One region of the Acrocarpospora sp. B8E8 genome, then DNA from elsewhere that is predicted to be linked to it. Evidence: riboswitches for the same ligand, from Rfam matches in the RefSeq annotation. Region 1 holds a riboswitch; the other holds the start of a gene.
The links. Region 1 has a riboswitch for S-adenosylmethionine ahead of ABGB08_RS29210 (aminotransferase class V-fold PLP-dependent enzyme). Riboswitches for the same ligand answer to the same signal wherever they lie in the genome.
Positions count from the first base shown of each region.

Region 2: it holds a riboswitch for S-adenosylmethionine, as region 1 does, so the genes downstream of both, thrC (threonine synthase) here and ABGB08_RS29210 (aminotransferase class V-fold PLP-dependent enzyme) in region 1, are expected to answer to the same signal.

Region 1 covers NZ_JBDPLV010000034.1:3,360-10,760, reverse strand. Annotated here, with positions in the region: gene ABGB08_RS29225 (TrkA C-terminal domain-containing protein) at 1-67, shown strand, start outside; gene ABGB08_RS29220 (cation:proton antiporter) at 76-1,257, shown strand; gene ABGB08_RS29215 (cytochrome P450) at 1,425-2,618, opposite strand; SAM riboswitch class IV at 2,890-3,005, shown strand; gene ABGB08_RS29210 (aminotransferase class V-fold PLP-dependent enzyme) at 3,020-4,213, shown strand; gene ABGB08_RS29205 (NADH-quinone oxidoreductase subunit D) at 4,240-5,406, shown strand; gene ABGB08_RS29200 (FadR/GntR family transcriptional regulator) at 5,428-6,189, opposite strand; gene ABGB08_RS29195 (four-carbon acid sugar kinase family protein) at 6,186-7,401, opposite strand, start outside.
Region 2 covers NZ_JBDPLV010000004.1:209,320-216,720, reverse strand. Annotated here, with positions in the region: gene ABGB08_RS06210 (hypothetical protein) at 1-358, shown strand, start outside; gene ABGB08_RS06205 (MFS transporter) at 336-1,499, opposite strand; gene ABGB08_RS06200 (trehalose-6-phosphate synthase) at 1,540-2,964, opposite strand; gene ABGB08_RS06195 (RNA polymerase sigma factor) at 3,095-3,655, shown strand; SAM riboswitch class I at 3,713-3,851, shown strand; gene thrC (threonine synthase) at 3,866-5,110, shown strand; gene ABGB08_RS06185 (MoaD/ThiS family protein) at 5,142-5,417, shown strand; gene ABGB08_RS06180 (cold-shock protein) at 5,752-5,952, shown strand; gene groL (chaperonin GroEL) at 6,991-7,401, shown strand, end outside.

The sequences.
Region 1 (7,401 bases):
CGTGGTCGTCGTGGTGGGCGACGAGGAGAACACCGCCGCCGTCGCCAACATCCTCACCGACGGATAGGCCGCCGCGTGCCCGCACTCATCGCATCATCGGATTCTGTCGCAATCCTCTTTCTCGAACTCGGCGGGGTCATCCTCGCTCTCGGCGTGCTCGGCGCGTTCGCGCTGCGCGTCGGTATCTCCCCCATCCCCCTCTACCTGGTCGCCGGTCTGGCCTTCGGGACGGGCGGCATCCTCCCGCTCGCCACGAGCGAGGAATTCATCCACGTCGGCGCCGAGCTCGGCGTCATCCTGCTGCTGCTCACCCTCGGCCTGGAATACAACGCCGACGAGCTCGTGACCAGCCTGAAGAGCAACGCCCGTGGCGGCCTGGTGGACCTGGTGCTGAACGCCGCCCCCGGCGCGATCGCCGCGCTGCTGCTCGGCTGGGGTCCGGTCGGGGCCGTGGCCATGGCCGGGGTGACCTACGCCACCTCCTCCGGCATCACCGCCAAGGTCATTTCTGATCTGGGGTGGATCGGTAACCGGGAGACCCCCGTGGTGCTCTCGCTGCTGGTCTTCGAAGACCTGACGATGGCCATCTACCTGCCGATCCTGACCGCGCTGCTGGCCGGGGTCGGGCTGCTGGCCGGGGCGATCACCGTGGCCATCGCGCTGGGCACGGTCACGGTCGTGCTGGTGATCGCGCTCAGGTTCGGCAATCTCATCGAGAAGTTCGTGTCCAGCCCCAACTCCGAGGTGCTGCTGCTGAAGGTGATCGGCCTGGCGTTGCTGGTGGCCGGGATCGCTCAGGAGCTCCAGGTGTCGGCGGCGGTGGGCGCGTTCCTGGTGGGCATCGCCCTGTCCGGCGAGCTGGCCCACTCGACCCGAACCCTGCTGATGCCGATCAGGGACCTGTTCGCGGCGGTGTTCTTCGTCTTCTTCGGACTGCAGACAGATCCGGCCAAGATCTTGCCGGTGGCCGGTCTGGCCGCGCTGCTGGCCCTGGTCAGCATGATCACCAAACTGCTGACCGGCGCGTACGCCGCGCACCGGGCCGGCATCGGCCGGGCCGGACGGGTCCGCGCCGGAATCGCGCTCATCCCCCGGGGCGAGTTCAACATCGTCATCGCCGGTCTCGCGGTAGGCGCCGGAGTCCACCCCGACCTCGGCCCGCTGGCCGCCGGCTACGTGCTGATCCTGGCCGCCTTCGGCCCGCTGGCGGCGCGAGCGATCCAGCCACTCGTCACCGCCATCGCCAACCGCACCTAACAGTCCCTGTCCTTTCTCGTGACACCGCATTGGTGCGGATCACCGCCGGAGCTGCGAGGTACCTGAGATCGTTATTTCCGGTCAGAATGCCGCAGCAACTCTTGGCGGAGGTGCGGCGAGAACCATCATCTGCGTGAACGGTGCCGGATAACGGCGAGCTACGCGCTCTAAACCGTCACCCGCAACGATTGCAGTCCCCGGATGACATAGCCGGGTTTCCAGGTGGGCTCCTCGACGAGATTCAGTTTCGCGTCGAGGAGCGCCCCGAAGGACTCGATCAGTTCGACCCGGGCCAGCGGGGCGCCGAGGCAGAAGTGGATGCCCGCGCCGAAGGAGATATGCGGGTTGTCCTGGCGGCCGACGTCCAGCCGGTCGGGGTCGGCGAACACCTCGGGGTCGCGGTTGGCGGAACCGAACAGCAGCGCGACCTCGACACCACGCGGGATCTGGACGCCGCCGATCTCGATGTCCTCCAGCACCCAGCGTTCGAACATCTGCAGCGGGGTGTCCCAGCGCATCAGCTCCTCGACGGCGGTCTGGAGCAGTGACCTGTCGGCGCGCAGGCGGTCGAGTTCGGCCGGGTTGCGGAACAGCGACCACCAGCCGTTGCCGGTGACGTTCACGGTGGCCTCGTGACCGGCGTTGAGCAGGAGCACGCAGGTGCCGATCAGCTCGTCCTCGGTGAGCCGGTCGCCCTCGTCGAGGACCTGGGCGAGGGAGGAGATCAGGTCGTCGCCGGGATTGTCGCGCCGGGTGCGGCTGAGGTCGCGCAGGTAGTCGCCGAACTCCTGGGCGGCGCGGACGGCCGTGTGCTGGACGTCCAGGGCAGGGTTGAGCTCGTACATGCCGCAGATGTCCGCCGACCACGGCCGCAGCAGTGGCCGATCCTGATCTGGTATGCCGAGCATCTCGGCGATCACGGTCACCGGAAGCGGTTCGGCCACCTCGCTGATCAGGTCGCCGCCGCCGCGTTCGACCAAACCCTGAGCGAGTTCGGTAGCGATCTTCCTGACGCGCGGGCGCAGGGACTCGACCATCCGAGGAGTGAACGCCTTGGAGACCAGGCGGCGCAGGCGGGTGTGGATCGGGGGTTCGACGTCGAGCATGCCCGCCCGGATCACCCGCCAGAACGGCTCCTGGAACTCCGGCTCTGGCTCCTTGCCAAATGCCTCGTGGGTGGCCATATGGAGATATGAGCGACCTAGGCGACGGTCTCGGAGCAGGGCGTTGACGTCGGCATGCCGGGCGACCAGCCACTGACCGGTGGGCTCGAAGAAACTCACCGGGCTCGTGTCACGAAGCTCGGCGTAGGCGTCGTAGGGATGGGCCACGAAGGCGGGATTCCACGGATCAAACCTCACAAATCACATGGTAGGCGGGCGGTCTTCCCGTGCGATCCGACGCAGGGTGTGGCTTCTGGGGGTGACGGCACACGAGGGACTGGGAGTTCCCGCGCGGTGTGGTTGAAGGGCACACGCCGAGAAAGCCGCGACAAGCGAGACGGGGTTCCCGAGCGGATGTGCGTAATGGCGCGGGAGGCCAGGGCGGAGGGGGTGGTGGCCGGGGTTCCCGAGCGGATGTGCGAAATAGGGGGCGACAATCTCGCGTGGGTGTGGGTTATAGTTCCGCATAGGTCATGAGTGCCAGCGCACAGCCCCGGCTTGCTGGCCGGCAACCCTCGCGTCCGCGGCGGGGTGCCCCGGGTGAGGACCAGGCCTGTCGCGGGGTGCGGCGGGCAAGCGCGTGGCCTCTGGAGGCGTACATGTCCGCTCTGTTGTCCCTTGATGTCCCGGTGCGCGGCGGCGCGCTGGTCCCCTACGCGAACCTCGACTACGCGGCCAGCGCGCCCTGTCTGGAACCCGTCCGGGAGGCGGTCGCCGACGCGCTACCCGCCTACTCCAGCGTGCATCGCGGTGCCGGGTACGCCTCCCAGGTCACCACCGCCCGCTACGAGCAGGCCCGGCACACGATCAAGGCCTTCACCGGCGCCCGCACCGACGACGCGCTCGTGTTCACCCGCAACACCACCGACGCGATGAACCTGCTCGCCCGCAGCCTGCCCGACGGCACCACGGTCGTCGTCTTCGACACCGAACACCACGCCACCCTCCTCCCCTGGCCCTCCCCCGTACGGCTCGCGCCCCCCGCCTTCCCCGGCGAAGCCCTCCGGGCGGCCGACGAGGCACTCGCCACGATCGAGGGACCCGCGCTGCTGGTCGTCACCGCCGCCTCCAACGTCACCGGCGAACTGTGGCCGATCGCCGGTCTCGCCCACATCGCGCACCGGCACGGCGCGCGCATCGCCGTGGACGCGGCCCAGCTGGTCCCGCATCGCCCGCTGAACATCGCCGCACTCGATCTCGACTACGTGGCGTTCTCGGGGCACAAGCTCTACGCGCCCTTCGGGGCCGGGGCGCTCGTCGGGCGGCGGGACTGGCTGGCGCAGGCGGAGCCGTACCTGAAGGGTGGCGGCGCGGTGCGCGCGGTCGGCGAGCAGGCCGAGTGGAGCACCGACCCGGAGGCCCGGCACGAGGCCGGGACGCCCAACGTGCTGGGCGCGATCGCGCTGGCGGCGGCCTGCGATCATCTGGCCGCGAACTGGGCCACGGTGATCAGCGAGGAGGAGCGCCTGCTCGGCCGCCTCCGGGCCGGGATCGCCGCCATCGACGGCATGCACGAGCTGGCGCTGTGGCCGGCCGACCATCCCCGGGTCGGGATCGTGTCCTTCGTCGTCGAGGGCCGGTCGGCCCGGGAGGTGGCCGAGACGTTGTCCGCCGAGCACGGCATCGGCGTGCGGGACGGTAAATTCTGCGCGCACCCGTTCGTCCGGCATCTGCTTGGCGCGGGCGAGGGCGGATGCGACGAGGACGGCGGCGCGGTGCGGGCCTCGATCGGGATCGGCAGCACCGACGAGCACATCGATCGGCTGCTGGCCGCCCTGCGCGCCTGTTCGTGATCGATCGCGCGTGGGAGCATGAAACGGTGAGCGAGCCACAGGAGATCGTCGTCGGGGTCGGCGCGGGGGCCTCGGCCGTGCCGAAGGAGCTCGCCACCGAGGACATGGTGCTCAACATCGGCCCGCAGCACCCGTCCACGCACGGCGTGCTGCGGCTGCGGCTGACCCTGGACGGCGAGCGCATCGCCTCCGCCGAGCCGATCATCGGCTACATGCACCGGGGCGCCGAGAAGCTGTTCGAGGTGCGCGACTACCGGCAGATCATCGTGCTGGCCAACCGGCACGACTGGCTGTCGGCGTTCGCCAACGAGCTCGGCGTCGTGATCGCGGTGGAGCGCATGCTCGGCATGGAGGTCCCGGTCCGCGCGGTCTGGGCGCGCACCCTGCTGGCCGAGCTGAACCGGGTGCTCAACCACCTGATGTTCCTCGGGTCGTACCCGCTCGAACTCGGCGCGATCACCCCGGTCTTCTACGCGTTCCGGGAGCGGGAGACCATCCAGGCCGTGATGGAGGAGATCTCCGGCGGGCGCATGCACTACATGTTCAACCGGGTCGGCGGCCTCAAGGAGGACCTGCCGCTCGGCTGGCTGGAGCGCACCGGCAAAGCCGTCGGCGACGTGCGCCGCCGCCTGCCCGACATCGAGAACCTGATCATGGGCAACGAGATCTTCCTGGCCCGCACCACCGGCGTCGGCGTGCTCGACCGCGAAACCATCCTGCAGTACGGCGTGAGCGGCCCGATCGCCCGCGCCTCCGGCGTGGACCTGGACCTGCGGCGGGACGAACCCTACCTGGCCTACGTGGAACTCCCGGTGAAGGTGGTCACCCGCTCGGCCGGCGACTGCCACGCCCGCTTCGAGGTGCTGCTCGACCAGCTGAAGGTCTCCCTCGACCTGGCCGACGCCTGCCTGGAACGCCTGCGCGAGCTCCCGCAGGGACCGATCAACCAGCGCCTCCCCAAGATCCTCAAAGCGCCGGAAGGCCACACCTACGCGTGGACGGAGAGCCCGCTCGGGCTGAACGGCTACTACCTGGTCTCCCGCGGCGAGAAGACCCCGTGGCGCCTCAAACTCCGCAGCGCCTCCTTCAACAACATCCAGGTCCTCCGCGAGATGCTCCCCGGCCACCTGGTCGCCGACATGGTCGCCATCCTCGGCTCGATGTTCTTCGTCGTGGGCGACATCGACAAGTAAATCGACAAGTAATCGGCTCCGTCAGACCTCGTCCTGGAGGGAGCGGTGGAGGCGGCCCCCGGCGGCGTCCATGTGGCCGCGCATCGCCGCACCGGCCGCCGACGGGGAGCGGGTCTCGACGGCGGCCAGGACGGCGGCGTGCTCGGCGATCGTGGTCTGCGTCTCGCCCGCCTCGTGGATGGCCCGCCGGATCCAGACGCGCAGCAGCGACCGGATGCTGCCGAGGATGTCGCTGAGCACCGAGTTCCCGGCCGCGTTGGCCAGCGCGAGGTGGAAGGCGATGTCCGCCTCGACGAAGGCCGTGGCGTCGGGGGCGGCCCGCATGCCCGCCAGGTGGGTGCGCAGTTCTCCCACATCCTCGGCGCCGGCGCGCTGGGCGGCCAGCTCGGCGATGATCACCTCGATGTGCTTGCGCGCCTCGATGAGGTCCAGGACCTGCGGCTGGCCCAGCATCAGGCCCCACTCGATGGCGCTGGGCAGCAGGCTGGACGTGCCCCGCGTGAGGTAGGTGCCGTCGCCCTGCCTGACCTCGATGATGCCCAGGACGTCCAGCGCCTTCAGCGCCTCCCTGACCGTGGAGCGGCCCACGCCGAGGGATTCCGACAGCTGCCGCTCGGACGGCAGGCGAGTGCCCGGCCTCAGGTGCCCGTTCAGCAGCTGGGACAACAACTGCCTGGCGATGTCGACCACGGCGCTCTCGCGCTGGGGCGCGGCCAGCGTGATGGCGGGCGTTCCCGGCCGGCCCATCCGCTTGCCCTTGTCTTCGGGCTCCACCACCGTCATCCCTTCCTTACTCCGAGCCGGGCTTCCAAGGTCGCGGGCGATGCTTCCAGGCCGAAGGCATGGGCCACGTGCACGAGGGTCCGCGCGTCCCCGACGTTTCCCGGGACCACCGCGTAGGAGATCGTAGCCGCGCCCGATGGCCGCAACTCCCATACGGCCACGCCGGGATACAGCGGCCCGAGCACCTGCGCGGCGCCCGCGCCCAGGCCGTCGCGGGCCACCTGCGCCGAGGTGATGCCGCCCTTGGCGATCACTGCGGTGAGCTGGGGGCGAAGCGCGGACGCGGCGGCGCACAGGGCCGTCATGACCCGCGCGCCGTGCCGTAGCGTGCCGTGCCCGGCCCGCCTGACCCGCTCGCTCGCCACGATAGCCACCCCCCGCTCGGCCAGGTCGCCCCGGGCCAGCCCGGCCACCCGCCGTCCCTCAATCTCAGGCCCGGATGGACCGCCTGACAAGACCGCGTCGGTCGACACGGTCCGCACGGGGGCCGCCAGGACGTCCGCCAGCGCGGCCAGCTGGTCGCCGCTGGCCTCGGTGTGGGATCCGCAGACCACGAGCGTCCCGCCGGGTCGCCGTGGGACGGGCCGTGCCAGCAGGCCGCCGGCGAGCTTCCCGGCACGGATGGCCGCCAGGGGCGCGGCGCAGCGTAGCACGACCGGAACCCCGGCCGAGCGGGCCTCCTCCAGCGCGGCGGAGACGGCCATGAGGTCGGCGTCGGTCTCGGCGTCGGGGACGATCACGCTGCCCGGCGGGGCCTGGCGGAGGGCGGCGGCGAGACCGCCCTGGCGTACCGAATCCAGGGGGATCGAGGCCGCGGCGCGGCCGCCCACCTCGCGCGCCCAGGCGGTCAACGTCGGTGCGGTGAAGCCGAAGACGGGGTCGGCGGCGAACTCGGTCTCGGCGGCGGGGATGCGGCGGCCGTCCACCGTGACGAGGTGGACGCCGCCGAGCGTCACCCGGCCGAGCGCCGGGTAGGCGGGGACGAACAGCAGCACCCCGGCGGCGGCGCCGAGCGCGTCGGACTCGGCGAACACGTGGCCGCGCAGGGTGGAGTCGCCGCGCAGGACGTACTCCGCGTCGCCGAAACGCTCGCGCAGGCCGAGGATCAGGCGCACCGCCTGATCTTCCTCCATCGCGCGGGTATTGGTCAGGACAAAGCAGGATTCGTCCGGGGGAAGTCCGGCGTCGAGGTCGAGCAGCACCGGCACCCCG
Region 2 (7,401 bases), on a different contig from region 1:
GAGCTTCTGGGTGCTCGGCCCGGCCGCCATCAAGATCGGCCACGAGGGCTTCACCCCGTACGAGCCGAGCCGCCCCTTCTACCCCGCCAGCGATGTCGGCCCCTGCGTCTACGACAAGAACCTGTGGATCGGCGAGTTCAAGCTGGCCGAGAAGGGCCTGCGCCAGATCGGGCCAGATCACAAGGCGCACTACCGGGACTGGAAGGCCGCCTGCATGCACATCGGGCAGACCAAGTCCACCGTGAAGGGCTACTTCCACCAGCGTGAGTGGTTCCTGCCCAGCTCGAAGATCCTGATCGTGGACCAGTGGCGCACCCGGGGGCTCGCCACCATCCTCAAGCGGGCTGCCTGGAACTGAGCACCGCGCCGGTCGCCAGGCCGATCAGGACGGGGGCCATCAAGAACGCGGTGTGGGTGCCGAATCCGTCGCCGAGCGCGCCGAGCACGAGCGGCGAGGCGCCGGAGCCGAACCCCGCCCATACCGACGCCGCCCCCGAGGCCTGGTCCGGCCGCCCGCCGGAGGCCTCGATCAGCCGGCTCAGCGCCATCGGGAACTGCAGCGCGATGCCCAGGCCGGTGATCACCAGTCCGGCGTACGCGACGACGGTGATCGTGGTGGTCCAGAACACCGCCCAGCCGGTGAGCGCCAGCAGCAGGGCGCCGACCAGCACCACGTCGACGCGGAAGCGCAGCGCGAGCTGGACCCCGCCGAGCCGGCCGAGGGCGACGCCGATCAGCATCGCGGTCAGCCCGGTGGTGGCGGAGGCGGCGCTCAGCCCGGTCCGCTGGGCAAGTAACTCCGCCGCCCACATGTTGAACGAGAATTCCAGCGCCACGCAGCACAACAACACCGCACCGGCCAGGTGGAAGCGCCGCCCGTAGGGAACGCGCGGCCCGTGCTTCTGCACGGGCGCGGCTGGGCGCTCGGGCACCCAGACCCGGAACATGGTCAGCGCCAGCAGCGCCGACAGGATGAGCGGCACGAACAGCGCCGCCCGCCAGCCCAGCACCGTGCCCGCCAGCACGCTGAAGGCGTAGGAGGCCACGATGCCGGGGAGCACCCCGACCGCGTTGGCCTCGGCGATCGCGGCCGGGCCCGCCGCGCCGTGGTGCTCGCTGAGCACGGCCATGGAGATGAACAGGGTGATCCCCGCCATGCCGCTGGCGATCGTGTAGCCGAGCAGGGTGACCGGCAGGACCTGGCCGAAGGCGACGATGAGCATGCCGACGTTCATGCCGGCGATGCCCGTCCAGCAGGCGGCGCGGCGGCCGATCCTGGCCGTGATCGCGGGGATGGCCAGGCCGGTGATGATCGAGCCGATGGCCATGCCGGTGGCGTGCAGCCCGGCGACCGCCTGGGTGAGGCCGAGTTCGGCGCGCAGCAGCGGGATGGCGGCCGACAGGCCGTACAGGTAGCTGGAGAAGGTGGCGAGAATGAGATAGATCAGCCATGTCGGCCGGTCCCTGGTGAACGTGATGGCCCGGGTGGTCGTTGTCACCAGTTATTCCCCTGATTAGTAAAATATCAGGACAAAAGTATCAGGCGAGTGCCTGGAGCTGATCGGCGAACCAGCGCTGCGGCGGCAGGGCGGTGGCCGCCGCGCGGAGCCTTGTCGCCCGGGTCATCCGCTCCTGTTCCGGCATCACCAGCGCGTCGTGCAGGGCGGTCGCCGTGCCCGACACGTCGAACGGATTGACCAGCAGCGCGTCCGCGCCGAGCTCGGCCGCCGCGCCCGCCTCCCGGGACAGCACCAGCGCGCACCGGGGGGACAGGATCGGCCCTTCCTTGGCGACCAGGTTCATGCCGTCCCTGATCGGATTGACCAGCAGCACGTCCGCCAGCCGGTAGGCGGCCAGCGAGCGCGGGTAGTCGTCGTTCATGTTGAGGATCAGCGGGTCCCAGTCGTCGGTCGCGTACTCATCCTCGATCTCCTTGGCGCAGCGCTGCACGGCCGCCGTGTACTCCCGGTATTCCGGCAGATCGTGCCGGGACGGGTAGGCGAACGCCAGATGCACCACCTTGCCGTGCCATTCCGGATGTTCGGCCAGGAACTCCCGGTAGGCGGCCATGCCCCGGACGATGTTCTTGGACAGCTCGGTCCGGTCGATCCTCACGATCAGCCGCCGGTCCCCGACCTGCTCCTTGATCACCTGCAGGTGTGACTCCACATCCGGCTCCGCGGCCCGCGCCCGCAGCGCGGGCCCGTCCACGCCGAGCGCGTGCACCCCGATGCGCGTGGTCCTGTCCTGATAGGTGACGGTACGGCTGGCGCGGTCCACGCGCGCGCCCAGGATCGTCTCGCAGCAGTCCATGAAGGCATCCGCCCAGCGCGCGGTCAGGAACCCCGCGTGATCCGCGCCAAGCAGGCCCTCCAGGATCTCCACGCCCACCTCGTCCGGCAGCACCGAGAAGTAGTCCGGGGGCGCCCATGGCGTGTGCGAGAAGTGGGCGATCCGCAGGTCGGGGCGCTCCACCCGGAGCATCGCCGGGGCCAGGCTGAGATGGTAGTCCTGGATCATCACCCGAGCCTCGTGGCCCGCCTCCTCGGCCAGCGCCAGCGCGAACGCGCCGTTGTAGTCCTGGTAGGACTCCCACTCCCGCTGGAACCTTCCATCGAAATGGGGGGTGAACGGGGTGTTGTAGAGCAGGTGGCTGACGAACCAGAGCGTCGAGTTGGCCACCGCGTTATAGGCCCGATGAAAGACCGCGGGGGCGATGTCCAGCATGCGGAGCGGGCCGGTGTCGTAGCCGGCCTCGTCCAGGCGGCCGCCGGGCGCGAGCCGTACGGCGCTGCGGTCGCCGTCCGAGAGCGCGGCGCAGACCCACAGGAGCTCGGCATCCCTGGCCACCTCGGACAGGCCGGAGACCAGGCCGCCGCCGCCCCGGCGCATGGTGAGCGCGCCGTCCTCGGACAGCGTGAACGAGACGGGACCGCGGTTGGAGGCGATCAACGTTGAGCTCACTGCCGGCACACTCCACGATGCGGAGACATTAATAAAGTTAGGATGTCAGGAAAACGCTCCGGCGCTCGATGCGGCCCGGCCTTGTCACGCCGGGGCTGCCCCGCTTGGGAGATCTTGGGAGCCGGTCGAGATGGCGCTGGACGAGACCACCGAGGAGCTGGCTACTGCGGCCGCAGGGGGCGATCATCGTGCGCTCGGGGGGCTGCTGAAGCGGATCGAACCCGACGTGCTGCGGCACTGCGAGCGGCTGCTGCCCTACCGGCAGGATGCCGAGGAGGCCTGTCAGGACACGCTGCTGGCGGTGGCGCGCAACATCGGCAGGTTCGAGGGGCGGTCCCGGTTCAGCACCTGGCTGCACATCGTGACGGCCAACTGCGCGCGGACGACGTACCGGACGTTGAAGCGGCGGGCGGCCGAGCAGACCTCCGAGGAATTACCCGAGCATCGGCCCGACCCGCACCGGGTGAGCGTGATCGCCGGATCCCGGCTGGATCTGCTGGACGCGATGGAGTCGCTGGAGCTGGAGAAGCCGGAACTGGCCGCCGCGCTGGTGCTGCGGGACATCGTGCAGCTCGACTACGCGGAGGTCGCCGAGCAGCTGGGCATCCCGCTGGGGACGGCCAAATCCCGCATCCACCAGGCCCGGAAGTACATCCAGTCCGCCCTGGGGGACGCGTATCTCGGCAAGTGAGACGCGGTCGAGTGTTGTCGGGGGGGCGATGTACAGTCTTTGGGACAACTGAATATTTGCTCATCCAGAGGGGTGGAGGGACCGGCCCTGCGAAGCCCCGGCAACCATTCCGATTGCGCTCGTGACCTGGCGAGGCCGATCGGAACAGGTGCCAATTCCGGCCTGTGACCAGGGTGGTCGCAGGCGAAGATGAGGGAAAGGCCTCGCTTCATGGCGCTCAGCACCGACTTCGGACCCGCTACCGCTCTCTCCTGCCGCGAATGCGGAACCCGCTATGACATCGGCCCGAATTTCGCTTGTATCGAGTGTTTCGGGCCACTTGAGGTGGCATACGAGTTCGGGCCCGTGACCCGCGCGGACATCGAATCAGGTCCGACCAATATCTGGCGGTACCGGAGCCTGCTCCCCGTCCCCGTGGATGTGGCGGCCAAGCCCAACATGCAGCCCGGCTGGACCAAGCTCGTCAAGGCCGACAACCTGGCCGGCGAGCTGGGCATGCGCTCCCTGTACGTGAAGGACGACTCCGGCAACCCCACCCACTCCTTCAAGGACCGGGTGGTGGCCATCGCCGTCGAGGCGGCCAGGAACTTCGGCTTCACCACGCTGTCCTGCTCGTCGACGGGCAACCTGGCGGGCGCGGTCGGCGCGGCCGCGGCCCGGGCCGGGTTGGATTCGTGCGTGTTCGTCCCCGCCAACCTGGAAGAAGCCAAGATCGTCGTGGCGTCGGTGTACGGCGGGCGGCTGGTTGGGATCGACGGGACCTACGACGAGGTCAACCGGTTCTGCTCGGAGCTCATCGGGGACTCGCTCGGGGAGAAGTGGGGCTTCGTCAACGTCAACCTGCGGCCGTACTACGCGGAGGGGTCCAAAACTCTGGCGTACGAGATAGCCGAGCAGTTGGGCTGGCGCATTCCCGATCAGATCGTCATTCCGGTCGCGTCGGGCTCCCAGCTGACCAAAATCGACAAGGGGTTCAAGGAGCTCATCCGGCTCGGTCTGGTCGAGGAGAAGGAGTACCGGATCTTCGCGGCCCAGGCCGAAGGGTGCTCGCCGGTGTCGACCGCGTACAAGGCCGGGCACGACGTGGTCCAGCCGGTCCGGCCGAACACCATCGCCAAGTCGCTGGCCATCGGGAACCCCGCCGACGGCCCCTACGTGCTGGACATCGCGCGGCGCACCGGCGGCGCCGTGGAGGACGTCACCGACCCCGAGATCGTGGCCGCGATCCGGCTGCTGGCCAGGACCGAGGGCGTGTTCGCGGAGACCGCCGGCGGCGTGGTCCTCGGCGTGACCCGCAAACTGGTGGAGAACGGCCAGCTCGACCCCGGCGCGGAGACGGTGATCCTCAACACGGGCGAAGGCCTCAAGACCCTGGACGCCGTCTCGGCCGAGGCCCGTCCGGCGGCGGTTATCCGCCCGTCCCTCGACGCATTTCGTACGGCTTTCGCCAACTAACTGATTCCGAACAACGAAAGAGGGCGGCCAAATGAGTGTTTCGGTGCGGATTCCGACGATTCTTCGTACCTACACCGGGGGCGCGTCGGAGGTGGCCGGAGAAGGCGGAACGCTCCGCGAGGTCCTGCTCAAGCTGGACGCGGACTACCCCGGCATCGGTGCCAGGATCCTCGATGAATCGGGCAAGATCCGGCGTTTTGTCAACGTCTACGTGGGGGAAGAGGACGTCCGATTCTCCGACGGACTGGAGACTTCGACGCCGGACGGGGCACAGATTTCGGTGATCCCGGCGGTGGCCGGGGGCTGACCTCGAACGTCCCCTGCACACCCACGCACTCCTACAGTGCGTGGGTGTTTCCGTGTTGACATGGGGTTCTATCGTTATCGAAGCTTAATCGGTGCTATGGCATATGGTGCATTTCGCGACTATGTAATCACAAATCCAAAATCCGGCCTTCTTGGAAGCGTGTTCTGCCGCAATCGAAGTGCGGATTGACTCTGTTGTCCCACCGCTTGCTACAGGTATGGTCGAGAACGATCGACGTGGCCGGAGAGAGCGTAATCCTTCCGGCCCGAAAGGTCACGGACCATGCGGTGGAATGGGCATGGTCCGTCGCCAGCCCAGCAAGAGGAGTCGGAAAGTGGCGCAGGGCACCGTCAAATGGTTTAACGCGGACAAGGGCTACGGCTTCATCGCGGTAGACGGTGGTAAGGACGTTTTCGTCCATTACTCGGCAATCATGATGGACGGCTACAAGGCCCTTGAGCAGGGCCAGCGAGTAGAGTTCGACATCACCCAGGGTCAGAAGGGCCCGCAGGCGGAGGCTGTCCGGACCGTCTGATCCAGGCAACGACGAGAGAGCCCGGAGGCCGCGTGGGGCGGCACCCGGGCTCTGCCGTGTCTATGGCCGATCCTCCGGATCGGCGGGCTTGCAATGACATTGCCGCGCCTTCGGCACGGCGGGCTTGGCCGCCTTCAGCCTGCGTCTTCCCTCGTCACTCCGGCCGCTCCGCGACCTGCGTTCCTCAGTCCAGACACAGGCGCGGCCAAGCCGGGACATACGACCTATGGCGCGGGGGTTGCCGGGGATTCGCGTGGTGCTTGTGCCCAGAGGTTCTCCCACCCACCCAGCCCTTTGATTGCCGGGCTTGGCCCGCTCCCGCCATCGCGGTGTCTGGGGGTGGTTCTCCCACCCGTCCGGCCCTTTGATTGCCGGGCTTGGCCCGCTCCCGCCATCGCGGTATCCGGGGTGGTTTACCCACCCACCTAGCCTTCTGATTGGCCTCCGGGCTCCGCCCGCTCCCGTCATTCGCCCTGGCCGTCGCTTCGAAACGGCAGCTACGACGCGGTGGTCCCCTCCACCCATCCTTTGCCCCTTCATTCGGGACACCACCGGGATGGCGGGGTCGGGCGGAGCCCGATGGGAGACAAAGGGTTGGGTGGGTGGGGGAACCACCGCGCTATGACAAGTCGCTTCCCGAGGGCAACCACGGCGATGGCGGGGTCGGGCGGAGCCCGAGGGGAAACGAAGGGCTGGGTGGGTGGGATACCCCCACTCGGATCAAGTTGCCGCTTCATCCGAGCGACCACGGGGATGACAGAGCGAGCAGAGTCCGAGGGACGCGAAGGGTTGGGTGGGAGATGCTGTCCAAGGGGTTGGGTGGATTCTCCCTGGTTGGGGCATATCCGTACTGGTCAGCATGGCTTTCGCTTGCACTCACACGGGGAGAGTGCTAAACAGATGGTTGGCACTCCCCAGCTGGGAGTGCCAATAACGGGATCGGGACGACGGGGTCCGCCGAAGGGATATGCGGCCCCATGCCGTCGCGGGCGTCGGCTCGGTCCGCTGAAGCCACCCTCTACTGGGAGGTCTAGCCTTATGGCAGCCAAGATGATCGCGTTTGACGAGGAAGCCCGGCGCGGTCTTGAGCGCGGTATGAACCAGCTCGCCGACGCCGTCAAGGTGACCTTGGGCCCCAAGGGCCGCAACGTCGTGCTGGAGAAGAAGTGGGGCGCCCCCACGATCACCAACGATGGTGTCTCCATCGCCAAGGAGATCGAGCTTGAGGACCCGTGGGAGAAGATCGGGGCCGAGCTGGTCAAGGAAGTCGCCAAGAAGACCGATGACGTCGCGGGTGACGGCACCACCACCGCCACCGTGCTGGCCCAGGCCCTGGTTCGTGAGGGTCTGCGCAACGTCGCCGCCGGCGCCAACCCGATGGCCCTGAAGAAGGGTATCGAGGCGGCCGTCGAGCGGGTCAGCGAGGAGCTCTCCAAGCTGGCCAAGGAT